3 regions of the Sporosarcina sp. YIM B06819 genome follow, and region 1 is predicted to be linked to each of the others. Evidence: riboswitches for the same ligand, from Rfam matches in the RefSeq annotation. Region 1 holds a riboswitch; each other region holds the start of a gene.
The links. Region 1 has a riboswitch for S-adenosylmethionine ahead of metA (homoserine O-acetyltransferase MetA). Riboswitches for the same ligand answer to the same signal wherever they lie in the genome.
Positions count from the first base shown of each region.

Region 2: another riboswitch for S-adenosylmethionine. It lies ahead of metK (methionine adenosyltransferase); the one in region 1 lies ahead of metA (homoserine O-acetyltransferase MetA).
Region 3: another riboswitch for S-adenosylmethionine. It lies ahead of R2B72_RS03255 (O-acetylhomoserine aminocarboxypropyltransferase/cysteine synthase family protein); the one in region 1 lies ahead of metA (homoserine O-acetyltransferase MetA).

Region 1 is NZ_JAWLIQ010000046.1:1,021-11,352, forward strand. It holds gene R2B72_RS18115 (metal-dependent hydrolase) at 1-139, shown strand, start outside; gene R2B72_RS18120 (YitT family protein) at 207-1,079, shown strand; gene R2B72_RS18125 (GNAT family N-acetyltransferase) at 1,378-1,827, shown strand; gene R2B72_RS18130 (NUDIX hydrolase) at 1,857-2,411, shown strand; gene R2B72_RS18135 (GNAT family N-acetyltransferase) at 2,424-2,942, shown strand; gene R2B72_RS18140 (DUF2087 domain-containing protein) at 2,942-3,247, shown strand; gene R2B72_RS18145 (nucleotidyltransferase family protein) at 3,228-3,812, shown strand; gene R2B72_RS18150 (DUF2785 domain-containing protein) at 3,865-4,680, shown strand; gene R2B72_RS18155 (SIMPL domain-containing protein) at 4,760-5,410, shown strand; gene R2B72_RS18160 (DUF1572 family protein) at 5,646-6,149, shown strand; gene R2B72_RS18165 (NUDIX hydrolase) at 6,184-6,654, shown strand; gene R2B72_RS18170 (protein phosphatase 2C domain-containing protein) at 6,647-7,444, shown strand; gene R2B72_RS18175 (hypothetical protein) at 7,602-7,781, opposite strand; SAM riboswitch class I at 7,964-8,072, shown strand; gene metA (homoserine O-acetyltransferase MetA) at 8,174-9,082, shown strand; gene R2B72_RS18185 (hypothetical protein) at 9,143-9,850, shown strand; partial or broken gene R2B72_RS18190 (BclA C-terminal domain-containing protein) at 10,160-10,332, opposite strand, start outside.
Region 2 is NZ_JAWLIQ010000026.1:32,732-43,095, reverse strand. It holds gene R2B72_RS15690 (transposase) at 1-758, opposite strand, end outside; gene R2B72_RS15685 (NUDIX hydrolase) at 938-1,399, shown strand; gene R2B72_RS15680 (alpha/beta hydrolase family protein) at 1,389-2,183, shown strand; gene pckA (phosphoenolpyruvate carboxykinase (ATP)) at 2,327-3,913, opposite strand; SAM riboswitch class I at 4,093-4,229, shown strand; gene metK (methionine adenosyltransferase) at 4,555-5,751, shown strand; gene R2B72_RS15665 (gamma carbonic anhydrase family protein) at 6,282-6,794, opposite strand; gene R2B72_RS15660 (alpha/beta hydrolase) at 7,037-7,822, shown strand; gene R2B72_RS15655 (histidine phosphatase family protein) at 7,864-8,463, shown strand; gene R2B72_RS15650 (methyl-accepting chemotaxis protein) at 8,641-10,364, shown strand, end outside.
Region 3 is NZ_JAWLIQ010000005.1:88,982-99,345, forward strand. It holds gene R2B72_RS03220 (glycoside hydrolase family 95 protein) at 1-1,720, shown strand, start outside; gene R2B72_RS03225 (Gfo/Idh/MocA family oxidoreductase) at 1,918-3,105, shown strand; gene pepT (peptidase T) at 3,550-4,776, opposite strand; gene R2B72_RS03235 (lysoplasmalogenase) at 4,814-5,476, opposite strand; gene R2B72_RS03240 (DUF2187 family protein) at 5,620-5,841, opposite strand; gene R2B72_RS03245 (metal-sensitive transcriptional regulator) at 6,114-6,377, shown strand; gene R2B72_RS03250 (glycerol-3-phosphate acyltransferase) at 6,392-7,018, opposite strand; SAM riboswitch class I at 7,163-7,278, shown strand; gene R2B72_RS03255 (O-acetylhomoserine aminocarboxypropyltransferase/cysteine synthase family protein) at 7,404-8,693, shown strand; gene R2B72_RS03260 (alpha/beta fold hydrolase) at 8,729-9,646, shown strand; gene R2B72_RS03265 (homoserine dehydrogenase) at 9,604-10,364, shown strand, end outside.

The sequences.
Region 1 (10,332 bases):
ACTGTTGTTTCCGCTAAGCATGACAGTTCGTTTTCCGGTAACGACGAAAACGGGTAGTAAAATAGAAAGCATTATGTTTGGCATTCTAGCACTATTATCTTTTTATTTTGGCTATGAGGCGCTTAATTATTATCTCTAAAAAAATGATGATGACATAGCGAATTATTTGGTAGAATAGAAAGGTTGAAAGTGAGGGAATTAGTCAAATGGCAATCCAGGAGTTTAAAAAAACGGTTATATTTGAATATATTCAAGTGATTATGGGTGCGGCGCTAGTGGGGTTGGCCTTTAATATTTTCTTCTTGCCAGCACGACTGGCGGCAGGTGGCGTTTCGGGGATTAGTACGATTCTTTACGAACTTTTTCTATTCAATCCCGCTTACGTGCAGTGGCTTATTAATATCCCTTTATTAATCCTGGGGGTCGTTCTTGTTGGTAAGGAATTTAGTTTGAAAACACTCGTTGGTACGTTTTTTGTGCCGTTTGTTATTTGGATAACGGCGGATATAAACGTTCACATCGATAATCCATTGCTAAGCGCCATTTACGGGGGGATTATGCTCGGTGTTGGGTTAGGTATTGTCTATCGCGGGAATGGCTCAACAGGTGGAACGGCTTTGATTGCTCAATTAGTGAAGAAGTTTACAGGACTGTCGAGTGGATTTTCACAGCTGATCGTTGATGGGCTCGTTGTCCTGACATCGGCTTTTGTCTTTAACTTTGAGCTTGCACTGTACGCAATGATTGCGATTTACGTGACAAGTAAAGTGATTGACTTTGTCCAATTGCAAACATCCCCAACAAAATTGGTGATGATTATTACGGATAAAGAAGAGGAAGTACAAGCTATTATCAAAAATGAAATTAACCGTGGCTTGACGAAGATTAAATCCATTGGTGGTTACTCGAATGAAGAGAAGACGATGATTTTATGTGTGGTTGAACAATCAGAGGCTGTTTATTTTAAAAAATTACTTCAAGCACATGAACCGACTTCGTTTGTCATTTTCTTAAACGCATCGGAAATACTTGGACGTGGATTTTCAAGAGCGCAATTTGATGGGGATGAAGTGAAATAGTAATCGCAAAATGACTCACTACGTGCTAAACGTAAGTGAGTCTTTTTTGTTTATTCGAAAAATGCAGGTTTTTTTAATGAGGTTGTTGAAAGGTATTAGTAGGTAAAATCACTTTATCTGAACTCAGATAAAGCCTCCGGCGGATGTCACGGATTTTTTAGAGAAGCTAGGAAGGCAACCTAATTTCGCCGCGTCCTGCGGCATCGGTTGCATGACCTACATCCTGTAGGCCCCAAGCTCGAAAAAAATCCGGACGCAATTATGCCGGGGCATAATTGATTAAAGGGAGGAAAAAGCAATGACATTTACAGTGGAACGGGTTGAGGATTTACAGGCGATTACGATTTCTCGTTTAGTGAAAGAGAGTGAAACGGAAGGGTATCGTTTTTTATCGCGCTTGGTTAATGAATTTAAAGATGGCACCAATCGGTTCAACAAACCAGGAGAGGCCTTATTCGCTGTTCAAAATGAAGCTGGCGATGTTGTTGCGATTGGTGGTGTTAATCAATCACCTTTTTCCGCTGATAAGCAAGTTGCGCGTTTGCGAAGGTTTTACGTATTAGACGATGCAAGGCGGCAAGGTGTTGGCTCTCTGTTGCTTAAACAAATTATTGACCATTCTCGCGGTACTTTTAATGAAATGACGGTCCGAACAGAATCCTCGAAGGCAGATGCTTTTTATCGGTCGAATGGCTTTGAGTTAGATAATTCCGCTTCGGAAACGACGCATGTGATGCAGTTGGGATAAGTGTGGGAAGAAATTGAGGGGTTTTATGAATGCGGAAATGGAAAACAATCAAGTCAGTCTATCATTATAAAACGTCGTTTGGCAACTTAAGGCAAGATACATGCCAGTTGCCAAACGGCGTCATCATTGATGATTATTATGTTCAGGAATATGCCGATTGGGTCAATGCTGTTGTCGTAACGAAAGATCATCGAGTACTTTTTGTGGAACAATACCGACATGCAGGGCAGGATTACTTTTTGGAGATTCCAGCTGGGAAAATTGAAGAAGGCGAGTCTCATGAAGAGGGGATCGTCAGGGAAGTTCGTGAAGAAACGGGTTATATTTCAAAGACGGAACCGATAAAAATCGGTGAGTTCATGGTGAATCCAGCGACTCAAACGAACAAGGTAGTTACTTTTTTGATTATGGATGCCTATAAGGAATATGAGCAGGAGTTAGATGAAACGGAAGAGATAGATGTAAAGTTGTTTTCTTTTGATGAGATTGAAGAGATGATACGCAGACAGGAGATTACACAACTTTTCTCAGTAAGTGCTTATTATATGGCGAAGGATTTATTGAGGGAAATGGCAAGAGGATAGGGGTCGATTGACGTGTTTATTCGAAAGGCGAAATTAGAGGATGCGGTAGGTATCGCGAAAGTCCATGTGGATAGCTGGCGAACGACGTACATGGGAATTGTGCCAGATGCGTATTTGGATAGTCTATCGTATGAAAGTCGCGAGCAGATATGGATGAGTGGTATAAAGCAGAATAACGTATACATAGTTGAAGATGGAGACGGTCAGATTGTGGGATTTGCTTCAGGTGGTAAAGAGCGCACTGGTAAATATGAAGCGTATGTGGGCGAGCTCTATGCGATTTATTTATTAGAAGGGCAGCAAGGAAAAGGGCTTGGGCGCAAGCTCGTCCAGACAGTCGTGGACGATTTGAAAGACAAGAAGCTGGATTCGATGCTTATTTGGGCGCTCGAAGAAAACCCTGCCTGCCGTTTTTATGAATTGCTGGGTGGAATGAAAATCGATACTGCCGACATCGAAATTGAAGGCAAAAAGTTGAGTGAAGTTGCTTATGGATGGGATGAACTTGCTAATTTGAAAGGAAGAGAATAATGGATGAACGTTTTTTAATTACCGATAAAGAAAGAGAAAAAGTATTGGGGAATTATTTCAAGCAAGGTGTAAATGGCCCGCTGGATGTATTTCCGAGCAAAGAAAAAAGGAAATACATTATTGCCCAAGAAGTCATTAAGCGATTTGACGGTGGACAAGTCTATTTGGAGAAAGAAGTTAATGAAATGTTGAAAACGGTTCACGAGGACTTTGCTACCATTAGAAGATTTTTGATTGATTATCGTTTTATGAACCGCAGCGACGATGGTAGGGAGTACTGGATTGATGACGTTCATTCGAAATGAAAAAGATATTATCGCATTCATTCAAGAAGACGAATGGATGGTGGACTTATTAACATGTGCCAAGTCATTGAACTTGCCTGATTGGTGGATTTGCGCGGGGTTTGTTCGATCGAAAATATGGGATGTGCAGCATGGTTTTGATGAAAGGACTGCCATGCGGGATATTGATGTGATTTATTATGATCCAGAGAATAATGAAGAAAGCTTTGAAAAGAAGCACGAGGATACATTGAAGGGGCTGCTTTCAACTGCCCCTTGGTCAGTCAAAAATCAGGCGCGAATGCATATCGCCAATAATAGTTCACCTTATTCATCATCTGTTGATGCAATCGAGAAATTTCCTGAAACGGCAACAGCTTTAGGTGTGAAGTTGGATGAGAAGGATCATGTCATTTTAGTGGCACCGCATGGTATACAGGATGCTGTCAATTTGCTAGTGAAGCCGACTCCTTATTTCTTGGAGTCGAAGGATCGAATGTTGATGTATCAGAAAAGGGTTAGGGAAAAGAATTGGCAAGCTATATGGAGCGATATCGAAGTGATGAACTTGGACCTAATTAAATAGGTGAGGGTATCTAGTAAATTGTTGATTTATTCATATAAAGGTGGTTTTAGCAATGTTGACAACAACGTTAGAAAGTTATCTCGATGATAGGATATCGGAGTTAACTTCGGAAGTTAGACAAGAGATGTTAAAGGAAATCGGAAATACAGATAGTTATTTGCGAGATAGATTAATTTATGGGAGCTTCGGAAAGTTGATTTTTTCGGGTCAATTAACTCCGCAAGAAATCCAAGTTTTACTTGAAGTGGTCATACAGGAAGATTATCTGTGTTATGGGCTTGGCGAGTCTGGAACAGATTCTGTGTTTACACGATCCTTTTCTGCACTTGTCATCGCAGCGATTATCGAATACGACATAGAGAAAAAAATTGTGGAGCAAGATCTTATACAACAGACTGTACATACTGTTATTCACTATATGATGGAAGAAAATGATACACGTGGTTTTATTGAAGGAAAGGGATGGGCGCATGCCATTGCACATGGTGCGGATGCATTGGATGCTTTAGCCAAACATCCTTTCCTTAAAAAAGAAGACATCAGTCGAGTTCTTCACGCAATTCAACACTGCCTGTGTAAGCAAGTGGATTATTTGGATGAAGAGGAGGAACGGCTGGCAGTTATTATCGCTTCCTTACTAGAGCACCAGAATGCTGAGCGAGATATCCAAGCCTGGATTAAAAAATTGACTGAAATGGTTGAAACACACTTGGATGAAAATGCAGGGTCAATTGATGCTTATCATACTAAACGGACAGTAAAGAATTTCTTGAAAGCAGTGTATATCGTGATGAACTCAAAAGAAATCGGAGTAGAGAGCAACAAGGACATTTTTCAAGTTCTAGAAAAATGGATGTATCTTCGTTAGAGGTCACCGCAATTATCTTTTCCTGAAACTGTGCATAGTATTTAACTAGCAGAGAGAACGTTAGGAGAGGTGGAGGCCCATGTATTATCCATATGTACAACAAATGCACCATCAGCAACGCCGGGTGATGACGGTTACGGGAATTGGGAATCTTACAGTTGCACCAGATACCGCACAAATTCAGTTGGAAGTACGTACTGAAAACAAACAACTGAATCACGCACAAAAGGAAAATGCCTATGAGATGAATCAAGTGATCGATTCGTTATTGAGATTGGGAATTCCGAGAGAGGATATACAAACCGTTTCATATAATATCATTCCGCAATATGATTATATCGAGGGTAAGCAAGTATTTAGGGGCTACGAAGTGACAAATGCAATCACTGTAAAAATCACAGATATTGATCAAGTTGGAAATGTGATTGATGTTGCTGTCCAAAACGGTGCAAATGGGGTATCCACAATTCGGTTCACTGTTGAAAATGAACCATTGTATTATCAACAAGCATTGAGTTTGGCATTAAAGAACTCTTTGGCAAAAGCGCAAACGATGGCTGACACGATGCAGCTTCATCTTGATCCTACACCGATTAAAATTGTTGAGGAGCATAGGGCGGAGTCGGTAGCACCCCGAATGTTTGCGGCTAAAGAAATGAGCGGATCTACACCGATTGAACAAGGTCAAATGATGATTAGTGCCACAGTAGAGGTGCAATTTCAGTATTGAAGTACACTAGATGTGCGATCTGTTGAATTGATAAGGAACAAGTGGCAAACTGGGGAAGCGTCCACAGTTTGCTACTAGGATGAATGATGCATTGAGAAAAGACGCGAAGATTCATGAAGTCTTTGAAGGTAGACCTTATCAGTTGATGGAAGGGTTTGAAAAGGTAAATCCTGCATCGAGTGCTATTTGATAAATAATGAAAGCTCTTTGAAAACATTAATAGGGGGAATCACTCTTGAAATCGTTTGAAGAACAATATTTAACGATTGTAAATACCCAATTTGCTCATTTTAAAGAACGTGCAGAACTAGCATTTACCCAACTGTCTGATGAAGAATTACATTGGAAACCGAGTGAGGAATCCAATACGATTGCTATCATAATTAAACATCTAAGTGGCAATATGCATTCAAGATGGGTGGATTTTTTAACAACGGATGGTGAAAAGTCATACAGAAATAGAGACAATGAATTTTTTGATGAGCAGTTGTCTAGGGAAGAGCTAATGCATACATGGGATTCAGGTTGGCAATTGCTCTTTCAAACATTGGGCAGTTTAGTGGAAACTGATTTACATAAAACGGTTACGTTAAGGAACCAAAAAATTACCGCTTTCAGTGCAATACAGACGGAGATAGCGCATATTAGTTACCATATAGGACAAATTCTTTATATAGGAAAGCAAATTAAAGATAAAGAATGGACAATTTTGAGTATAGCTAAAATCAAATTGAAATAATAACTTAATTAATTACTTGTAAGGGAGATTTTACATGGGATATATACAAGAATTAAGAGAACTTGTTGGTCATCGTCCGCTTATTATGCCGGGTGCTAACGTGATTGTAGTAGACAAAAATAAACGACTGCTGTTGCAATTACGAACGGATAACAAGTGCTGGGGGTTGCCAGGAGGCTCCATGGAACCAGGGGAAACGCTAAAAGAAGTGGCGAAGCGTGAGTTATATGAAGAGACTAATTTGGTTGCAAAAAATCTAACGTTGTTCAATGTTTATTCCGGTGAAGAATTTTATTATAAATATCCGCATGGTGACGAAGTTTACAATGTCATCACTACTTTTATCTGTACGGAGTATGAAGGTGTCATGAAGAAAGATGAAAATGAAGTGTTGGATTTACAGTTTTTTCATTTTGATGAGCTACCATCTGAACTAAGTCCACCTGAAATGCCTATTTTGAATGAATTTATCAATACATATTTAGGAATGCATAATTATGAATAACTTCTCTTGGGTTGGAAGTGAAAAAGCATTTGTTGATGAACGTGATGTTCGGTGGATAAATCGTATAGCAGTGGGGCGTTTTGGTGGTAATTCATCAGTGGGGCAAACAAAGAATGAGGACGGTTGCATCGTCTGGCAGACTGATGACTGGGAATTCGCAGCTATTCTCGATGCACATAAAAGTGCCGAAAGCGCGGAACTTGTTATTCGTACATTCCAAGAACATAAGGAAGGCTTGTCAGCTATCTTATCAATGGGAGGCCCTCCAAAGTTTAAACAACTGGAAGACAAGCTACTTAAAATCTTTCAATCCGATAAACTTTTGGCAGCATGTAGAAATGTCACGGGAGAAACGGCTTGCCTTGTCGTCGTAAGGAAAGATAACTACTTATGGTGGTTTTCCGTCGGAGACTGCTTGGTCTATTTATTGCATCGAGAATTAATTGCCCTCAACCAATTTCAACTGAATCAACGGCAGTTTTTCGAGTGGATCGGACAAGTGAATACATTTGAAAAACTTGTTCCATGCTATACATCTGGGACAAGGGAATTAAGAAAAGGGACAAACCACATTTTCATGACAACAGATGGCTTGGTAGAATGTCCAGGCGAACCTTATGCAAATCCGAAAAATTTGGTCGAAGCGTTGAATGAAGAAGCGATTGATGAAAGTATTTCACAAATGTTGATGGAGATTGAAAGACAAAATGTGCGGGACAGCACGACAATAATTTCTTGGGCTGTGGAAGTGGAGAAGGAAGGAAGCATCCCGAGTGATTACAAGGGATGAAGGAACAAAATAATGGGCATGAATTACATGGAAACTATGGAAATAAATTAAAATTATATAGGTTGGAGAGAAAGAATACCCCACGTCAGCTAATCTCGCTGCGCGGGGTATCGTCTTTTTCATGGTAAGTTAGGTGCTATCTTCGCTAAAAAATGTGTCACTTTCTTTTCCGTTCGTTTGGAATCATGCGCTCCCGCTTGGGCTTAAAATTGCTCAATTCTTCAAACTCACGTGCCATTTCTTCTTTCATGTCTCCCGGTTGAATCTTTTGCCTTTTCGGCGTTTGGGGTAATGAACGCGAATTGTTGGTGCTACCTTGTTTGTTGTCTCTTCCCATGAAAAAAAACTCCTTTCAAACATGTAGTACGATGTTAATATGGCTCCAAAAGGGTGATTTTATTCGGCGAAAGATGTATGAATAAACATGAAAAACATGATAGTTTCCGTGACTTTCACCGCGAAAATAAAAAGACTGTTTACAATATATTGTTTAAGCGTATAATAGAAACAAACTGAATACTCTTATCAAGAGAAGCTGAGGGATATGGCCCGATGAAGCTTCAGCAACCTCTGACGTTATCAGAAAGGTGCTACCTCCAACAGGACTTTTTGTCTTGAGAGATAAGAACTGAGAGCCTAAAGCCAATCCTCTTTTCTTATCCTATAGAAAAGAGGATTTTTCTTTGTGCTCAACATACATAATTAGAATGAAAAAAGGAGAGAGTAACGATGCCAATCAACATACCTAAACAATTGCCCGCCGGAGAATTATTGAAAAAGGAAAAAATATTTGTCATGGATGAGGAACGTGCAACGTCCCAAGACATTCGGCCAATGAATATTATTATTTTGAATTTAATGCCGGAAAAAGAACGAACAGAGCTGCAACTTTTGCGCTTATTAGGTAATACACCATTGCAAGTGGATGTGACGTTTATGAATATGGCGACCCATGAATCGAAAAACATTAGCAAATCTCACTTGGACAAATTTTATACAACATTTGAGCATGTCAAACATCGTCGTTTCGATGGCATGATTATTACAGGGGCACCAATTGAGCATTTGAAATTTGAAGATGTGAATTATTGGGATGAAATGAAGGAGATTATGGACTGGTCAAAAGACAATGTGACGTCCGTGTTGCATATTTGTTGGGGTGCACAAGCAGCGCTATATCATCATTATGGAATTGATAAATTTGATTTGTCGAAGAAATGCTCGGGTGTATATACTCATCGCCTATCTGACCCAACCATCAATTTGGCCCGCGGTTTTAATGACGAATTTAGAGCGCCACATTCACGTTATACAGCAGTTTCTGTGGAGGAAATCGAAAATGACCCTCGCTTGCATCTACTTGCGAAGTCTGAGGATGCGGGTGCGTTTATTATCATTTCCAATGATAATAAACATATTATGATTACCGGTCATTTTGAGTACGATGCAACGACGCTTGCAGAAGAATATGCACGGGATCTTCAAAAAGGTATCGAAATTGATCCACCAGCGAATTATTTCCCGAATAATGATCCAAACGAAGAGCCATTAAATACATGGCGTTCGCATACCCACTTGCTCTTCTCCAATTGGTTGAATTATTATGTCTATCAAGAAACACCGTATGTCTGGGAGTAAACTCTTGCTAACCGCCTTGTCGTCATTTGCATAAGATAGTACGACAAGGGGGCCTAGGCAATGGGTTTATTTATTAACAGTCAGAGTCATTCGGATGTTTTCAATAATGACAAAAATCTTGTAGAGCATAATCAAGGCCATTCGAGAATAGATTCGTTAACGCAGTGGATGCAGGAGCGGCATGAAGAAAATGCTATGCTTAATCGTCATATTCGTGATTTGGAGCTACTTCTACAACAACAAAAAAAGTCACAGGAAAATCAAATTACAACAATCCATACCCGTTTGAATGAACTGCATAATAATAATTTTCAGTATGAGAAATTTGAAAGGAATATCACGAAATCGTTGGCGGGACTCGATGATAAACAGCAAAAATTCCATCTGATGTTGGCGCGTGAACAAGCAGTGGATCGGGAGTTCAGGATGCAAGTTAGTGAATCAACGAAAGAAATGGCTATTAAAATGAATGAGCAATTGAACCAGCAACAGCAATTAGCTGATCGTATTTTACAACAAGAGGATGCTCAAAAAGTTGTTAGTAGTAGGCTAGACAACCAAGAAAGTATGATAGAGAAAATGGTTAGGCAGTTGGATTATCTCAGAGGCATTCTTTACGAGCGTACCAATTACTTGACGGAAAAAATAGAAAATAGCTATACGTTGACAACTTCCTATCTTACAAAAAATTTGACGAACCCTGAACAACAAATGTCACGATTCTGGATGAATCCGAAGCCTGAAGAGAAACAGAAAAGTTCTGAGTGAAGAGTATACAACCCAATGAGGCACACTTTTAACATAGTATCCTAAACTAGAGTAATCTAAGTACTCTTAGTTTAGAATTTTTTAATTTTAGTGTTTTAACTATATACAATAGAAAAAGACCCTACAGGAATTCACCTCCATAGGATCATATATCTACCAGATACTAAACTTCTGTATTGTTAGAGTAGTGCTTGAATAATGATATTAACAAGAATCAATCACTAATTCGTTCAATTTACTTAATCAAAAGCTTGGAAAGTGCCTATTAGCTTCACTTTGATCTTGTGAGAGTTCTATATTCAGTAAGGGCTAACTTAATAATTTAATAACAATAGAAGCGTTTACGTTTTCTTGTGTGCCTCCAATGGTAGAAGCAAGGGTAACGGCTGCTGAAGACGAATGATTTCGAAGAGTTAGTACGTCTCCAGCTGACATGGTGATTATAACCTGACCGTTGTTTTGCTGCGTGCCTGCACCTGAAC
Region 2 (10,364 bases), on a different contig from region 1:
TCTTGGAGCTGTTTTTCACTTTTGGAAAGCACATATTTTTTCGCTCGGTTATATTTTATCCACTGCTTAGAGCCTTTTGTGCACTTGCTCATTTTCCTTTGTAGTTCAGCAAGCCTTTTATTACGCAACCGATGAATCGAGCGAAGTTTACGACCTGTCAGGATAATATTTTCACCATTCTCTGCCACTGCCGCAATGGTGTGCACTTCACCGACATCAATAGCTGCTCGATTTTCAAAGGTATGTTCTTTAATTATTTGATTATTTTCATAAGCAATTGATAACAGGAGTTGTCTATCAAAAATCAATTCAATTTCTTTGATTTGACCTACCGGGACTTCTTTTATCCAGACGGTGAGAGGGGCTTGTCTTTTACCCTCAAAAATGCCCATCGATAATTCGATTTTACCGTTTTCAAACACTTTGAATCCATTGTTGGCCCATTTTGTGTTAAAGTACTTTTTTTGCTTATATGGATATTTGTTTTTATATCCTACTTTTCTAGCTTTATTTGTCGCATCTCGGGCAAATAAATACTTATGGCAGACAGCTTGGACAGATTGGGAATGAATAGGAAACATCCCTTTTGTCTGCTTTTGCAACTCGCTTTTTGTGATCCATTTACCCGTTTTCAGATGAGTTTCTTTTGAAAGCTCCAGACATTGATTCCATACTTCACCTGAAACTCGATTACACAGGAATAATCGGTCAATGGTTTCCTTATGTGCTCGAAAAGATATTTTCATACTGCGGATCATTTTTATCCCTCCACTCCTTATTAGCTGAGTATTCCCGCAATTTATTATACCATAAAATGAAACAAATGTTCTTAGTAATGTTGCATCAAAAGCAAGTATTCATTTCTTTCCTATGCCTCTCTTTGATGAAGTAGGATTTTGCACTGATATGTTAAACTAAAGGAAAGGACGTGATTGTGATGCTGACATTTAACGATGTTAACGGTGGGCGTGTGGAGCTGACATTCGAGGACAATCACCTTGGCATGGAGGCTCGACATGTGCTTGTCGTACTAAAATATAATGGGAAATGGTTGTTGACGCAGCATTCGATTCGAGGCATTGAATTTCCTGGAGGCAAGGCGGAGGAGGGCGAATCCATTGAGCAAGCGGCCATTCGTGAAACGATGGAAGAAACGGGCGTGACGATTACGGATCTTGTCAAAATAGCCGAATATGTCGTGCACAGTGACAGTACATTTTGTAAGGCGGTATTTACCGGAAAAGTGATGCAGATTGACGAACAGCCCATGCTGCATGAAACGGAAGGCGCGATATGGCTGACGAGCGACGAATTGAATCGATGCGCGGAATTGAGTTTTCATATGAAGGGAACGGGAATGGAAATCATTAGAGAGCGAGCAGAAGAGCATGAGTCATGATGGCACGATTGTTCATCGTAGGCCGTATCCTTCGCCAAATCCTCATGTTGCGCTGGAGGAAATTACTTATTGGTCGGATGGCTTGAAGGTCAAGGGGCTGATGGCGGAACCGATAGCCGAAGGGAGCTATGAAGGCATCCTCTATTTGCGAGGTGGTATGCAGCACGTGGGCATGGTTCGTCCCGCACGTATTGCGCAGTTCGCGTCACAAGGCTTTGTGGTATTTGCGCCGTATTACCGTGGTAATCGTGGCGGCGAGGGACGTGATGAGTTTGCGGGTGCCGATCGTCAGGATGCGGTGAATGCGGTAGATGTGTTGAAGCAACATCCGAAAATGAATGCAGAACAAATCCACTTGTTTGCCTTTTCACGCGGGGGCATCATGGCATTGTGGACCGCTATTTTACGTGATGATATTGCATCCGTGGTTACCTGGGCAGGTGTGTCTGACGTCGTCTTTACATATAAGGAACGAAAAGATATGCGGCGTATGATGAAGCGGGTCATTGGCGGAACGCCGAACAATATGCCAGACGAATACCGAGAGCGAACAGTTTTGTTTCGTGTCCAAGACATTGAAGCACCTGTCCTTATTATCCATGGTATGGAGGATAACAATGTATCCTTTCAACAGGCGTTGTTATTAGAAGATGCCCTTCGCCAACATGACAAAGTCTACGCCACATGGTACTTTCAGGAGTATACGCATTTCATCCCCCCGGTGATGAATGCCCAGTTGGTGCGTGATTTATGTATGTGGATGCGGAAACAGTCTGTCCAATAGTAGAACACAAAAGTAAGGAAATCATTTTTCATCCCCAAAAAGATGAAATAAAATCCTTTTTCGAAGGAAATACAATAGTTAATCTATTCAAATAAACGAAAAAAGTGTAGCACATGTGGAATGTGCTACACTTTTTTATATTTTTAAGCAGTAGGTCCGCCTTTAAGAGAAATCGCTTCAGAAACTGTACCGAATTTCTTGAAGTTTTCGCGGAATAGGTCTGCTAATTCGTTTGCTTTTGCATCGTAAGCAGTGCCGTCAGCCCATGCATTGCGTGGGTTTAATACTTCTGATGGAACGCCTTCGATGGCAGTAGGCATTTCTAGACCAAATACATCGTTTGTTGTTGTTTCAACATCATTTAATTGTCCTGCGAGTGCTGCACGTACCATTGCGCGTGTGTGTTTCAGATCCATCCGTTTTCCAATACCATAGCCGCCGCCAGTCCAGCCTGTGTTGACTAGGAATACTTGTGCGCCATGCTCGTCGATTTTCTTGCCAAGCATTTCAGCGTAGACTGTCGCATGCAATGGTAGGAACGGTGAACCGAAGCATGTTGAGAACGTTGCTTCTGGTGACGTAATACCACGCTCAGTTCCTGCAAGCTTGGATGTGAAGCCGCTTAGGAAGTGGTACATTGCCTGTTCTTTCGTTAATTTTGAGATTGGAGGCAACACGCCGAATGCGTCCGCCGTTAAGAAAATAATCGTTTTCGGATGACCCGCAACAGAAGGATCGACGATATTATCGATGGCTTGAATTGGGTAAGCTGCACGTGTATTTTCAGTTAATGAACCATCATTGTAATCAGGAATACGAGTATCTGGATCGACAACAACATTTTCCAAAACCGCACCGAAACGAATAGCACCAAAGATTTCAGGTTCTTTTTCTTGTGATAAATTAATGCATTTCGCGTAGCAACCGCCTTCAATATTGAAGACACCATCATCAGACCAACCATGCTCATCGTCACCGATTAGCTTACGATCTGCATCGGCAGAAAGCGTTGTTTTCCCTGTGCCAGAAAGACCAAAGAACAAAGCAACATCGCCTTCTTCCCCAACGTTTGCGGAGCAATGCATCGGCATAATGTCGTTTTCAGGAAGTAGGTAGTTCATGATAGAGAAGATTGATTTTTTCATTTCACCGGCGTATTCAGTTCCGCCTATTAAAACAATGCGTTTTTCCATTGACACAATGATGAATGTCTCAGAATTAGTGCCGTCAATAGCTGGATCTGCTTTGAAGGTAGGAGCTGAAACGATTGTGAATTGTGCTTCATGTGTCTGCAATTCTTCTTGAGTTGGACGGATGAATAAGTTATGAACGAACAGGTTATGCCATGCAAATTCATTGACGACTTGAATAGCAAGGCGTGAAGCGGGATCAGCACCGGCAAACCCTTTGAAGACAAACAGCTCATCACGTTCTTTCAAATGGTTAATGACTTTGCTATATAATGAATCGAAAATAGCTGATGAGATTGGGCGATTGACGCTGCCCCAATCGATTTTATCTTTAGAGGAGGCTTCTTCGACGATGTATTTATCCTTCGGAGAGCGACCTGTATACTTGCCTGTTTGTGCCGTAACTGCACCATCTGCAGTTAATTGTGCTTCTCCGCGCGCTGTTGCTTTTTCAACTAGTTGTGGAACAGAAAGCTGTAAGTTGACATTTTTACCTAAAAGGAGATCCTTAAGTTTGTCGTTCATTTTAGCTGATATCATAGTCATGTACCATCCTTTTCGTGTGGTCCCATTCAGTGGGTGACATCACATTTTTAATTAGTATAACACATTAAGAATAATAGTCTATACTAATACGAACTGCAACTAATTATATGCCACTAATCAAATTTAATTGACAAAAATCGATATTTTACGTAGTATGGATAGTTGAACGGATACTCTTATCCCGAGCTGGTGGAGGGGTCAGGCCCTATGAAACCCGGCAACCTGCAAAGACATGTTTGTCTGCGCGAAGGTGCCAAACCTGTAGCAAGGTATTTATCTGGAGACGGATTAATATTTTGTATGATAAGAGTGAAAGGTGCTTTCGAAATCATGCCCTTCACTCATGTAGTTTATACGTGAGTGAAGGGCTTTTATCTTTGTTCAGCAGGTATACAATACCTGCTGAACAAAGATAAAGCCTCCGGCGGATGTCACAAATTTTGAAGGGAGTTAATTGCGTGAGCGCAATTCAAAATTTGGACGCAATTACGCCGAGGCGTAATTGATTTTATATGATATCGCCCTTTATCCTCGTGTATAGAGCTCGCAATGGCTTGTAGTCTATTTTTTTAAGGACTCTACATGGGACATATGAGTACCGTATCAATCTCGTAGGATATAAGGAGGAAGTAAAAATGACAAATCGTCGATTATTTACATCAGAATCAGTAACTGAGGGACATCCAGATAAAATGTGTGACCAGATTTCGGATGCTATTTTAGATGCAATTTTAATGGAAGATCCAAATGCACGCGTGGCGTGTGAAACAACAATTACAACTGGACTTGTCTTAGTGGCAGGGGAAATCACAACAACTACTTATGTGGATATTCCAAAAGTAGTGCGTGAAACGGTGAAAGAAATTGGCTACACACGTGCAAAATTTGGTTTTGACTGGGAAACATCAGCAGTCCTTACTGCGATTGACGAACAATCAGCTGACATTGCTGCGGGCGTTGACCAAGCACTTGAAGCACGCGAAGGTTCTATGACAGACGATGAACTTGAAGCAATTGGTGCAGGTGACCAAGGGTTGATGTTCGGTTATGCTTGTAATGAAACACCAGAATTGATGCCGTTACCAATCAGTTTGGCACATAAATTGTCACGTCGTCTTGCACAAGTGCGTAAAGAGGAAACGCTAGATTACTTGCGCCCTGATGGGAAAACGCAAGTAACAGTTGAGTATGATGAACAGAATAATCCAGTTCGAATCGATACAATCGTCATTTCAACGCAACATCACCCAGAAGTGACGCTTGAGAAAATTCAACATGACATAAAGGAAGTTGTCATTGACGTGGTTGTACCAGCGGAATTGATTGATAACAACACGAAATACTTTATTAACCCAACAGGCCGTTTTGTGATTGGTGGACCACAAGGTGATGCGGGTCTAACAGGCCGCAAGATTATCGTGGACACATACGGTGGCTATGCACGTCACGGTGGCGGTGCATTCTCTGGGAAAGATGCAACAAAAGTGGACCGTTCCGCTTCATATGCAGCTCGTTATGTGGCGAAAAATATCGTTGCTGCCGGACTTGCAGACCGTTGTGAAGTCCAACTTGCTTACGCAATCGGCGTAGCACAACCTGTATCGATTTCGATTGATACATTCGGAACAGGCACAGTAGCAGAAAGTAAATTGGTGGAGCTTGTACGTGGATTATTCGATCTTCGTCCAGCTGGCATCATCAAAATGCTTGACCTACGTCGTCCAATTTATAAACAAACAGCTGCTTATGGTCACTTTGGTCGTACAGACATCGAATTGCCATGGGAGCAAACAGATAGAGCTGCAGCTTTGAAAGAGCAAGCGGCGCAGTAATTGACATGGAAAAAGCACAGTGAGTGGGTAGAACCCGCTTGCTGTGCTTTTTTTAATATAAAACTGGCCCATATGGTAAGGTAAAACTATTCTGATTATATTTCGTATATATTAATAGGAAATACGAATAAAAGTGTGAAAGAAGCGGCTGAAGGCGGATAAAATCATACGTCTTGTTTAGACTTTACTGGTAACCGTGGTTTTTGCTTCAATGTTCATTACTGCTACAGACAGTAAAATCGTCATATCTATTATCCAGAACACTTCTTAAAGTGTATCAAGTAGGTTGGGTGGATTGATTTGGATCATTGTTGTGATGTTATTAATCCTGCATAAACCTAAGCCTAAGCTTGAATAATGAGCTAGCCTAGAGTAAGAAACTTCAACTAAAAAGGAGAAATCATGATGTCACTCAGTTTTATCGGCTTGGTTTTATTACTAGGCGTTGTTGTATTTATTGTTTTAATCGCTTTAGTCATTTTATTATTCATCAAAAAGTAAGAGCCATCCAATCACGGACGGCTTTTTCGTCATTTCTGCAATCCTTTATAATACTGCCCTTTTTCAGCATACTCACGCACAATGCGTTCCATATCCTTGCGATCCTCATCATTCAGCTCACGCACAACTTTAACAGGGGAACCGAACGCTAATGAGTTGGCTGGAATTTTCTTGCCTGGTGGAACTAAGCTACCAGCCCCGATGAATGCGCCTTCTCCAATTTCAGCCCCATCTAAAACGATAGAACCCATGCCAACGAGTGCACCTTTTTTTACTGTACAGCTATGTAGCGTGACCTGATGACCAATTGTCACTTCGTCCTCTAAAATGAGTGGGAACTGTGGGCTTTGGTGAAGACAACATAGATCTTGAATGTTTACTTTACGTCCGATAATGGTGGGTGAAACGTCGCCGCGAATGACGGTATTGAACCAGATTGTCGACTCAGGTCCAATCGTGACATCACCTGTAATGGTTGTATAGTCTGCGATGAAAACGGATGGATCAATCACCGGTGCTTTATCTTTAAATGGGTAGATCAATGTATTCTCCTCTTTTCTCTGTATCGTGTATAATTATCTTAACAAACTTCAAGTTTATCTTCATTCATCAGGCGTTCAACCGCACGATGAATGAAGATATAGTCGCTGGCGGATGCCCCAAATTTTGAATTGTGCCTTGCACAATTCAAAATTTGGACGCAATTATGCCTTGCACAATTCAAAATTTGGACGCAATTATGCCAAGGCGAAATTGATTGAACAGATAAGGAGTGATGATGTCCATGTGGAAATGGGAAGCGGAGGGGCAGCCGAAAGCTGTCGTGGCCATCGTCCATAATGCGTATGAACATCATAGTCGGTACGCATGGCTTATACAAAAAATGAGAAGTGCTGGTTTTCATGTCGTTACGGGTGATTTACCGGGGCATGGGGCCGAGGGAAAAAGAATCCATGATGAACCATTTGATGGGTATGTAGCCTATGTGAAGAAACTTGTGGCGGTCGGTTTGAACGACAATTTGCCGTTATTCGTTATGGGACATGGACTAGGTGCAACAATTGTGATACGTATGATTCTATCAAAAAAAATTGAATGTGCTGGATTTATTTTCAGTTCACCGTGGTTAACGCTCAAGCACCAGCCACCGAAGTTTTCGACGGTACTGTCAAAATTGACTTCGTCTATGAAAATTAATCATGATATCAGTATTGAGTTGTTGACACGTAACTATGATTTATATGTAGAAGCCCAGCAGGATCGCCAGTATAATCCGGTCGCGACAGCTGGCTGGTTTAAGGAATTGCAAACGTTTATGAAGGCTGTTGCGCAGTATGAAGGAACGATTCATGATACCCCACTATTGGTTCACGTTGGCGGGAACGATAAAATAGCAGATGCTTCACAGACGAGAAAATGGCTGATTCATCAAAACCTTTCAGAATTTCAATATAAAGAATGGAAACACCTCTATCATGATGTATTTCAAGAACCTGAGCGCGAAGAAGTCTACCTTTATACAGAATCATTTATGAATAATGTGTTAAGATCACTTGGATATGTTGTATAAGAAACGCCCGAGTAAGTCTTTTTTATTTCAAACTAAAGGAAGTGTTTTGTTTGACGACAATTGGATTTGTAAGACATGGGGTCACTGCTTGGAATAAAGAAGGACGAGCGCAAGGGAGTTCAGATATCCCACTTGACGACGAAGGCATTGCGATGGCGGAGTCAGTTGCGAAAAGGCTTGCTGAGGAACAATGGGATGTCATTTATACGAGTCCTCTCATCCGTGCGAAAAAGACGGCAGAAATTATTGCAGAAAGTCATTCTGGTGTTTCGCTATTAGAAGATAATCGTTTGCGTGAATTTGGTGGCGGCCAAATTGAAGGGACGACGGAAGTGGAACGACTTGCAAAATGGGGGCAGTCGTGGAGAGAGCTGGAGCTAGGTGTCGAGCCAAATGAAGAAATTATCTCACGTGGAATAGCATTTATTGAAGACATGAAAGTAGCTCATGTAGGCCAACGAGTGCTAGTTGTTAGTCACGGAGGGTTCATCAAGCGATTGATAGGCGCGCTGGTGCCTGAAGAGGATCTTGGAGAAAAAGTGGACAATACGTCGCTAACCATTGTTGAGCTACGTGACGAGGTAAATCTCTGTAGTTTATATAATTGTACAAAGCATTTAGAACTTTATAACAAAATCTAGTTCTGGAATTCATCACTTCATAAAAAATTTTAAAAGCGCCGGCTAATGGCGCTTTTATTTTTTGAATATAAAAGTCAGAATAACTACTCTTGGTGGAAAATTAACTACCTTCAGATAGAATTTTAGATTATAATGAAGGAAATCATGTCGAATGGTGTAGAAGGAGGGGGTTGTGAGATGAAATCTATTAAAGCAAAAATTATTTTGAGTGTATTTTTGTTATTTTTTGTTATTCTTACAATAATAAATCTGGTTGTAAACAATCAAATGCAAAAGCAAACAGAACAAGTATTGTTGAAACAAAGTGAAGTAGCTGTAAAAGAGATGGGGCATGGCATCGAAAACTTTATGTTGCAATATGAAAAGGCCCTTTATCTTTTAACGAATAACCCGGCAGTCACTGAATTTATGGAAAGCCAGTATAGTAATGAGGACGAAGCCAGATTGAACCGTGGTATAGAAATGGCGTTCGCAGATTATATGGAACAGTTGCCAGCAACAGATTTACTATATTTTGGTTTTGATAATAAATATACGAAATTTGTGCCACATCTTGAAATTCCTGGTTTTGATCCTACGACGAGAGTTTGGTATACAGAGGCAAGTGCACAACCCGATCAGGTTGTCTGGTCAAATCCTTATATTGATGCAGCATCTGGTGGATATGTCATTACCGCATCAAAAGCGATGTATCACAACAATTCACTAGTGGGAGTCATTGGTGTTGACATCAGTTTGGAAAATATTACGGAAAGTGTTTCCGAGAGTGATTTTGGATTTGAGGGATACCCGTTTCTATTTGACAGCAGTGGTGGAGCAATTGTGCATCCACTTTTAGTGCCTGAGTCTGAAGAAATGGTGGACTTGACCTATATCACATCCACATTTAGTAATGGTAAATCGGCAGGAATTGAACAGTATACAGAGAATGCAGACAAGATGATAGGTGTTTTCAACAAAGTACCGCATTTAGGATGGACGGTGGGTGCTGCGTTTAAAGAGGAAGCAATTATTGATTCTGTAAGTCAAACCCGCAATTTAATCAGCATCATTTTTATCCTGGCGGCAGTGTTGATTGCCACAATACTGTGGTTCTTCATTTCAAAAATTATTAGCCCGCTCGGCGTCATCCGTTCGGCGATGGACCATGTAGCGGAAGGTGATTTGAATACCTATGTCGATGTAAAATCGAAAGATGAATTTGGGCAGTTGGCTGACAACTTTAATGCGATGACATCCAAAGTAAGGGATACGATTACAGTTGTCAATCGGTCTATTGATGAAGTTCGTCTATCTGCCGAAGGATTGAGTGCATCTGCGGAAGAGACGAATGCGGTGAGTGAACAAATGGCGGGTGCTATCGACGATATCGCGTCGGGAGCTACGAAATCCGCGCAAGATGCGGAAGATGTCACGCAAACGGTTGATCTGTTAGGAAATCAAATTATGGGAATCCATGAAAAAGCAGGTATTATGACGGGTATTGCGACGGAAGCGGAAGAAATTAATAAAGCAGGACATACCCAAGTCAACCAGTTGCGGACGTCGTTCGATGGCTGGAAGACAAACTTACAAACAATGGCAGAGGCTGTCGGCAAGTTGGAAATAAAAGTAAGTGCTATTGGTATTGTAATGGAAACAATTACTCGAATTTCTGCACAGACGAATTTGTTGGCGTTGAATGCGAGTATTGAAGCCGCTCGTGCGGGTGAACACGGTAAAGGCTTTGCAGTCGTTGCGGATGAAGTGCGGAAACTTGCCGAACAATCCACGCGTGCAACGGAAGAAGTGAAAGTAACTGTTCAGGAGCTGCAAAATGGTTCCCGCCAAGTATCCGCACAAATGAGAGAAACAGGTGAAACTTTCCATGAGCAGGAGAAAGTCGTCCAAGATACACAACA
Region 3 (10,364 bases), on a different contig from region 1:
TATCTATTTTTCTACTGTTACGTCTTTTAATGGCTTCAATCAGTTACCGGGGAGCGATTTTGAAGAGTTAACTAGACGAAATGATGTCATTCTTTCAAAAGCTATGAGTGTATCTTATGAGAAGTTGAAAGAAGAGCATATTAAAGATCACCAAAATTTCTTCAATCGTGTTGAATTTTCATTGGGAGATAGTAAGAGAGCAGAGTTGCTTGATTCAGATGAAAGAGTGAAGAAATACGGTGCTTTCGACTTAGGGATGGTTGAATTACTATTCAAATACGGTCGTTACTTGATGATCGCTTCTTCAAGGGAAGGCACACAGCCTGCAAATTTACAGGGGATTTGGAATGATTTAACGCGTGCACCATGGTCTTCAAATTATACATTAAATATTAATGCGCAAATGAATTATTGGCTTGCTGAAGTAACGAATTTATCGGAATGTCACCGTCCTTTTTTAATGGCGATAAAAGAGTTGTCAGTAAATGGAGAGAAAATGGTGAGTGAGCGTTACGGGCTAAATGGCTGGACTGCACATCATAATACAGATTTGTGGCGACATGCTGATCCAGTTGGTGATAATCGACATGGAGATCCGAGCTGGGCGTTTTGGCCAATGTCAGGTCCTTGGTTATGTCAACATTTATGGGAGCATTACACCTTTACACAAAATAGGGATTTCCTTTTAGAAGAGGCATTTCCATTAATGAGAGGTGCGGCCCAATTTTGTTTGGATTGGTTAGTAGAAGATGCAAATGGTTATCTCATTACGTCACCGTCAACTTCTCCGGAACATCAATTTATTGCAGATAATGGACAGAAAGGTTCAGTTACGAAGGGTGCACTGATGGACCTTGAAATTATCTGGGATTTATTCACTAATTGTATCAAGGCGGCTGATGTTTTGGGAATTGATGAGAAATGGATCCATCAAGTAAATGAAGCCAGGAATCGCTTGCACCCTTTGAAAATAGGGAAGTACGGTCAATTACAAGAATGGTTGATTGATTATAAAGATGCAGAACCACAGCATCGACATGTCTCCCATTTATATGGTGTTTATCCAGGAAATCAAATAGTAGAAGGACCATTATTAGATGCTGCTAGACAAACGTTAAATAAACGCGGCGATGATGGGACAGGTTGGAGTCTTGCATGGAAAATTTGTCTGTGGGCTCGATTGAAAGATGGTGAGCGAGTAAATTCGTTAATTCATCAGCTCTTTAAAATTGTGGAAGCGAAAAGAGAAGTATTTATCGGTGGAGGATTATACCCCAACCTCTTAGGCGCTCACCCCCCTTTCCAAATTGATGGGAACTTTGGTTTTACTGCAGGGGTAACTGAAATGCTAATCCAATCCCATAAAGGATATATTGAATTATTACCAGCAATTCCATCGACATGGGTAAAAGGCTCATTAGCCGGCGTTCGTACTCGCGGAGGCTTTGAAATATCCATATCGTGGAATCGAATGGCAGTTTATTCATTGGATGTGAAATGTAAAGCGGATAATCTCTTTACACTCAAATCAGAGCAATCGATAATCGTTCGCGAAGAAGGAAAAGATGATAAAAGAATAGAAGTAGTTGACGGCTTGATTTCTTTTGAGATGGTTAAAAACCAACAATGTCAGTGTCTCTTTCAACAGGCAATGAAAGAAACAGTAAAAGTTAAAGATTATGCATATATGAAGGAGAATGCTTCCTTCACACATAAATAAGGGATGGAAGTAGCCTTCAGCAGAAAGTGTAGCGTGATTGACCCTACAAACGGACAAAAATCATAAGGATGCCTGGACGGTTATAGCCTATCAAATGTATTCAAGTAAGTGATAAGGATATCCTTAGCGCATTATTAAAACTTTAACAAACGGAATATTTGCACGGTAATATAAAAAGAAAAGAAGAGGTGGGCCTAATGAAGCAAGTTAGAATTGGAGTAATAGGAACGGGTGGACGAAGCTCAATTGTCCAATATTGGCACAATCCAAAGGGAAATTCAATTGTGGTTGCAGCAGCAGATGTGTCTGTTGAAGCACTAGATAGATTCAAACAAGAAGTTAATGAAGAGGCATTTGTTACGACAGATTATAAAGAATTGCTTGCAAGAGAAGATATCGATGCTGTTGCGATCTTAACACCTGATTTTATGCATGAAGAACAGGCTACGGCAGCGCTGAGAGCTGGAAAACATGTTTATTGTGAGAAGCCTTTAGCAATAACTCCGGAAGGGTGCGACCGAATAATCGATGAAGCAAAAAAATCTGGTAAGCATTTGATGGTTGGTTTTAATATGCGCTATATGAACATGTACCAAACGATGAAAGAAATTATTGATTCAGGTGTGATTGGTGAAATAAAAGCGGTGTGGGTCCGACACTTTGTCGGACTTGGTGGGTATTTCTATTATCACGATTGGCACGGTACATCAGCGAATACGACATCCTTGTTGTTGCAAAAAGCATCTCATGATCTTGATGTTATTCATTGGCTAACAAGTAGCTATGCAACAAAAGTATCCGCTTTTGGCAGTCTGGATTATTACGGAGGGGATATGCCGAACGAATTACATTGTCCTGATTGTGATAAGAAAGATACATGTCCTGATGTTAGTTTGCATCGATTAACACAATGTGCATTTCGAGAAGAAATCGATGTAGAAGATAACAGTATGTTAATCATGGAACTTGAAGGGGGCATTAAGGCATCTTATATGCAATGCCATTTTACACCAGACTATTCACGAAATTATACGTTCATCGGAACAAAAGGTCGAATCGAAAATGATGATGTGAATGATAAAGTTTATGTGAAAACAAGAAAGTCTGGATCATGGCAAGAGATGAGTGATATTACGTATGAAATGAAAGAAATGCCTGGAACCCATGGTGGTGCAGACCCACTTATTTGTGAGTCTTTTGTAAATTTAGTGTTGTTTAATGAACAACCATTAACAACTCCATTTGCAGGAAGAATGAGTGTCGCAGTTGGATGTGCGGCGACGGAATCGATTCGCTCTGGAGGAAAGGTTGTCCACATTGATCAAGGTAGACATAAATCAAGTGCAATCATGGAAGAAACTGATAGGGTCAATATCAACGTGTAATAATATACGAGGTATCTATAATGTTAAATAGTTAGTTGATAAATGAAAAAAACGTTGTTTTCAGGGTATAGGAGAAGTACCAATCACAGAACTTCCGATTTACCATCCCCACCAAATAGGAGGAGCTGAAAACAATGGTTACATTATCATTTAATCATATTCATGGGAAGAACGGAAGTCATTGGAACCGCTTAATGCGGGAAGAACAGGCAAAGGAAAATTTTTTAGGTACCTATTAAGTAAATACAATACAATTGTATAATCATACAAAATAAATCAATGCCTTCGTGGTTTTTCTTTGCTTTTTATATGATTATTTGAATGTGTGAATTATTCGTCTGTGTGTCTGACACATGTACCTCTCACTTAGGTTGTCTTCCCGCTCCCTACAAAATTTGTGACGTCCGCTGGTGGCATATAACTTTAACTTGATTCAAGTTAAAGTTATGCGCGTTCTTCAAACAATTTTACGGCTTCTAGAATGACATGCGTCGCTTTGACCATATTATCGACAGAGATGAATTCATATTTACCGTGGTAGTTTTCTCCACCAGTGAAAATATTCGGCGTTGGCATCCCCATATAGGACAGCTGTGAGCCGTCAGTGCCACCACGTATAGGTATAATATTTGGCTCAATGTCGAGAGTTTTGAAAGCTTCGGCCATAATATCGACAATTTCCATGACGGGCTCAATTTTCTCGCCCATATTGAAATATTGGTCTTGAATTTCAAGTGTAACGGTGTGTTCACCGTATTCCTTTTTCAACGTATCAGCTGTTTCAATCATTAGCTGTTTTCTCGCTGCAAATGTTTCGCGGTCGAAGTAGCGGATAATATAGCTTAGCGTTGTTTCTTCCGTATCCCCGTTGACATTCATAAGATGAATAAACCCTTCGTAGCCATCTGTTTTCTCAGGAATTTCTTCTGCTGGCATGGCAGCTTGGAATTGATTGGCGATTAAGATGGAGTTGACCATTTTATCTTTAGCAGAACCAGGGTGAACACTGACGCCGTGGAAAGTAACTTTCGCACCAGCTGCATTAAAGCTCTCATATTGCAATTCACCAAGTGGTCCGCCATCCATTGTATAGGCAAATTTCGCCCCAAACTTTTCAACGTCAAATTTATGAGGACCGCGTCCAATTTCTTCATCAGGTGTAAAGGCAATACGCAGCTTGCCGTGCTTAATGTCTGGATTAGCAATCAAATATTCCATTGCTGTTATTATTTCAGCAATCCCTGCTTTGTTATCAGCTCCAAGAAGTGTTGTGCCATCCGTCATAATGAGTGTGTGGCCAACGTAATTCTTTAATTCAGGGAAATCGCTTACTTTCATTCTCGTGGTTTCATTTAGCTGGATATCGTTTCCGCAGTAAGCGTCTATACGCTGTGGTTGGACGTTTTTTCCTGTATAATCAGTCGCCGTATCGACATGTGCAAGAAACCCGATGACAGGTACATCGCGGTCTGTATTGGCAGGAAGTGTTGCAAACAAATAACCGTTTTCATCGAGTACGATGTCTTCCATTCCAATCGTTGTGAGTTCATTTTGTAGTTCGTGTAGAAGGTCCCATTGCCCGGGTGTTGAAGGTGTTGATGAACTAGTTGCATCTGATTGTGTGTCGATTTTGGCATAGCGTACAAGGCGTTCGATTAATATCTCTTTCATATCTGAAGATTCCTCCTAAATTGAAAATATCATACACCTATCTTATCAGATTGTTCCGGTTTACGGAATACTTGACGACACGGCTACCAATGCTCGCCGCAATGAATGCCTGAGCAGCATAATAAGACATCATGACAAGTGCATCACGGAATGGAATGGCGTAAATAAATCGGTCGATTGCAAGAACAGAATCTGAGAACATGAATAGCAGTGCGCCGATAATCGCCAGTGGCAAGCGTGTGCGAATCGCCATCCAGCCCATTGTTGTAATGACGCAAATATAGGCGATAATGGCAATGCCTAGCACAGTTTGTCCAGCCGTGAATTGCGATCCGGCTAGCCAAATAGCCATAGCTATCCCGTACAGAAGAAGCGGAATCGCCGCCCAAAGGGGCATTGGTTTGCGACTCATATGCCGGAAAGCAACAATGTAAAAAATATGTGCGATGAAAAATGTAATGAGCCCAATCATGAACCAATAGATGACGCCGTCTGCTATCATAGAGATAGAGAGTCCCAGTATAACAATCCGTTTATATGTACGAGAAAATAGTGTTCGGGTTGTCAATGCAAACAGAATGATGAGTGCCATTGGAATTAATTTCATGAAAATCTTGAATCCGACTGGATCTGATGGAATGAAGAAAATGTAGATGGCACCCATAATCGTAATGGCACCGAGTAATAGTTTTTGAATCATGGATTCAACCCCTTTCTTTTGTTACTTTCGGGAAATGGGAAAGAAAATCCTTCTTAGATTATAGATAACTCAGTTTACTCCCAAAGAAAAAACTGCCTGTTACCAGGAAAGTTCTCTGGTAACAGGCAGTCGATAAAAAATCGTCAGACGACTGAATAATTCTTATGTGCAACAACTGTAAGATTGGACGCAGCACCAATACGTTCGGCGTCTATTGATGAAATCTCAACAATCACAGAGTTCTCGAGAATTTTGAAAATAGTACCATTGACTTCATGGTCATTGCGGACAAACGAAATCTCTTCATCGATTTTGCGCGCTGCGACAAAATCCGATACATCTTTTTCCTTGCGTGGAAAAGCCATTCGAATTCCCCCTAGTGTTTATTTTCATCTTTGCCTTCTAAAAGTAAAAAAATGCTTAGGTCAAATCCTAAGCGAGGCGTAAAAGATGAAACACAACTCAAAAAAAATGATAGATCACAAGTTGTCTACTAACTAGTATACCATATTTTTACGGAATTTGCAGGAATACCGATTCTGACGGGATTTCTTACAGTGAAAGCAGAGGTCTTGACAGTATACCTGGCAGGGTATAACATCGGTGTGTGAAGCAAAAAAGAAAGGAGCGAACCATTATGGAATACGATGATAAAGTAAAGAATAGATTGAAACGCATTGAAGGGCAGATTAAAGGCATATTGAAAATGATGGATGACAAAAAAGATTGTAAAGATGTCATTACCCAACTATCTGCTTCAAGATCGGCAATTGACAGAACAATTGGCGTCATCGTTAGCTCTAATCTAATCGAGTGCATTCAGCAGCTTGACGAAAATGATGCAAGAACGCAAGAGGATATCGTCAAAGAAGCAGTAGATTTACTTGTAAAGAGTCGCTGAAACAGCGTACTCTTTTATTTTTTCTTTTTAAGCACTGTCAAAACTCGCTTCTCACTACCTTTTTTTATCCGCTGGAAGTTCTCAATATGCTTCCACACAGCTAGCATGAATAATATAGTTGCAATTACAGCAGGCCAGTAGCCCTCGGACCAAAATGCCAAGGTGAAGAATGTAACGTACAGCATCAAAACGCCAAATACTAAAAAATTAGTCGCAAGTGCAACGATAACCAACAAGGCAAATCCAACGAGCCCGAAGCGCCAATCGAGAGCGAGTAGCACGCCGATAACCGTCGCAGTTCCTTTGCCACCGTTGAACTGCATGTAAAACGGGAAGTTATGACCAATGACTGTTGCAGCACCTGCCAAGAATAGTAGCAATGAGACATGTTCTGCCGGTAATTCCGCGTTTGCTACAAAAAAGTGTACGAGTAGTACAGTCAATACACCTTTTCCAATATCAATTGCGGCAACAAGCGCACCGAACTTTTTCCCCAACACAATCGCAGCATTCGAAGCACCCGCATTCTTGACCCCAGTTTCTTTTAAATTAACCCCAGAAATCTTCTGGGCAACAACCGAGCCGTGCAAACATCCAATTGCATATCCGCAAAGAAGCACACCTATAACCCACAACCACATACCAATTCCCCCAAATTAGTGATTCATCCATTATAACATGATAGAGTAAACCTAAGTTTCAGAAAATAAATTCAATAAACACTTGACATTGTATTAAGAATTCACCTATACTACTTCACAAGATAGAAAACTAAATCAATCAAACTCTTATCAAGAGCGGCGGAGGGACTAGGCCCTGCGATGCCCGGCAACCGGCAAGTGACTAACTTGCACAGGTGCTACTTCCTACAGATTCGTGCAAACGGTCTGAAAGATAAGAGGAGGAATAAGCGAAAGCGTAACCCTCTTCTTAGCGTTAAGCGAAGGGGGTTATTTTTTAATTTCTAAAACATCCCCAACGCCTCTGTACACAATAGCCATCTAAAAAATATTGGAGGTAATGACAATGACAAAACTTCAACCCGAAACACTTCTTCTACACGGTGGCCAAGAGCCGGATCCAGTAACAGGTTCACGTGCAGTGCCAATTCACAGAACAACTTCTTTCGTATTTCGTGACACGGAACATGCACAAAATTTGTTTGCTTTGAAGGAAGCGGGCAATATCTATTCTCGTATTATGAATCCAACTGTCGATGTTTTTGAAAAGCGTGTTGCTTTATTGGAAGGTGGAACGGCAGCAGTTGCATTATCTTCAGGAATGGCGGCTATTGCGTTTTCGATTTTAAATATCGCAGGTGCTGGGGATGAAATCGTAGCTGCAAGTAATTTGTACGGTGGTACTTATAATTTATTCGCGGTATCATTGCTACGCTATGGTATCCATGTGAAGTTTGTGGATGCGACGGACCCTGAAAACTTCCGCGCAGCCATTACAGATAAAACAAAGGCGATTTTTGCTGAGACAATTGGTAACCCAAGTCTTCATGTGCTTGATATTGAAGCAGTCGCGAACATCGCGCATGACAATGGGCTTCCATTACTTATTGACAATACATTCCCATCACCGTATGGTTCGAACCCTATTGAATTTGGGGCAGACGTTGTTATTCATTCCGCAACAAAATGGATTGGTGGACACGGGACATCCATCGGCGGTGTCGTGATTGATGCTGGGAAATTTGATTGGACACAAGGAAGGTTCCCTGATTTCACCGAGCCAGATGAAACGTATCATGGTATTCGTTATGGTATCGATGCGGCGGGTGCAGCATTTGCAACAAAGTTACGCGTTCAAGCGCTACGTGATTTTGGACCATGCTTAAGCCCAGACAATGCATTTGCTTTCTTACAAGGACTTGAAACATTACATTTACGTGTAGAAAAGCATAATGCCAACGCACTTAAAGTAGCTGATTATTTAGAGCAGCATCCGTCAGTAGAGTGGGTGACGTATACAGGTCTTGAAAATCATCCTTCAGCTGACAATGCGAAAAAGTATTTGAAAAACGGCTTTGGATCGATTATCGTATTTGGTATTAAAGGTGGACGTGAAGCGGGACGTAATTTGATTGATAATGTTAACATTTGGTCGCATGTTGCGAACGTTGGGGACGCGAAATCACTCATTATTCACCCAGCTTCAACGACACATCAGCAACTTTCGGCTGAAGATCTTGAAAATGCAGGCGTAAAAGAAGAATTGATTCGTCTATCTGTTGGTTTGGAAGCGATAGAAGATATTATTGCGGACCTTGCACAGGCCATTGATAAGGCGGTTCCAGTTAAAGTATAAAAATATCCGTTAAAAAAAGTAGGAGCGTGATGAGCATGGGGACAGGAATTGTGAACATTGGCAGCTTACGATTGGAGTCGGGCATTCTGTTAGAGAATGTCCAGCTAGCCTATGAAAGAATAGGTAGACCAGAGGCACAAACTGTCCTTGTTTGTCACGCGCTGACGGGAAATCAAGAAACCGTAGGGACAGATAAAAATCCAGGTTGGTGGAGTGGTCTTGTAGGTCGAGGGAAAAGTGTCGATATCAATCAATTCTCCGTCATCTCTTTTAACGTTCTTGGAGGATGTGATGGATCAACGGGTCCGTTATCTATTAATCCATCCACTGGCGAATCATATGGCAGTTTGTTTCCAGAAGTGACGATTCGTGATATGGTACATGCGGAGCGTAAGGCGCTAACGGTATTAGGCATTGATCGACTGCGTGCAGTTATCGGTGCATCTCTTGGAGGCATGCGGGTACTGGAATGGGGTATCTTGTATGCAGATGATATGGATGTACTCGTACCGATTGCCGTTACACCGACACTAAGTGCGTATGGGGTTGGTTTGCATGCAATCGGCAGTGATACTGGCTTCAGCAACGACGATTATACAGGGGGACCCCCCACTTTAGTAAAACATTTTGATCCGATTAGTTATTACGCATTGCTCTGTGCTATGAATACCCATGATATCGGTCGTGGACGGGGAGGCATTGAGAAAGCAGCGCGCCAAATAACAGCAAAGGTCCTTGCATTCGCATTCACCGATGATTTCATTTATCCAATAGAAGAGATTCGGGCATTTGCACATCTTGTTGACAACTCCAATTATATTTTAGTCAATACAGCATACGGGCATGATGGATTTTTAACGGAGTTTGACAAATGGGGACTTATTATTAAGCAATTCTTGGAGGTGGCGGTATGCCGTCAATCAAAGTCGCTATACTCGGTTTCGGCACTGTAGGCGAAGGGGTTTACAGGATTTTGAATGAAAGAAAGGAAGACATTCAGCAAGAAACGGGTCACACAATTGATATCGTATCGATTCTTGTACGTGATACGGCAAAAAAGCGCCTAGTGACACCAGGAACAAAGATTACAAATGATATCCAAGAGATTTTATCAGATCCGGATATCGACGTCATTTTTGAAGCGATTGTCGGAGAAGAACCCGCGTATAGCTATCTAGTAGAAGCAATCGAAAAAGGCTGTCACGTCATTACGGCGAATAAAATGATGTTCGCCAAACGTGGGTCAGCATTAGTAAAGCATGCAGAAGCCCATGGTGTTCAAGTACGCTATGAAGCAACTACAGCAGGCGGCGTACCAATTATCCGGACGATTATGAGCTTATTGCCAGCAGATCGTGTACGACGCATTCGAGGAATTTTGAATGGCACATCGAATTTTATCTTGACGAAAATGCGAGAGGAAGAGATTCCATTCCAAGCCGCATTGTATGAAGCGCAGCAATTAGGCTATGCAGAAGCAGATTCAACGGATGATGTCAGTGGCAAAGATGCGTTCCGAAAACTGATGATTTTGAGTGCATTGGCATTCGGGCGTCAGCCGGATTGGCAGGACGTACCGATTGTTGGCATCGACGGCGTAACGACTGAAGCTGTGCAAGATGCATCGAAAGGGAAATTACGTTATCGCCATGTTGCCGAAATTTGCATTGA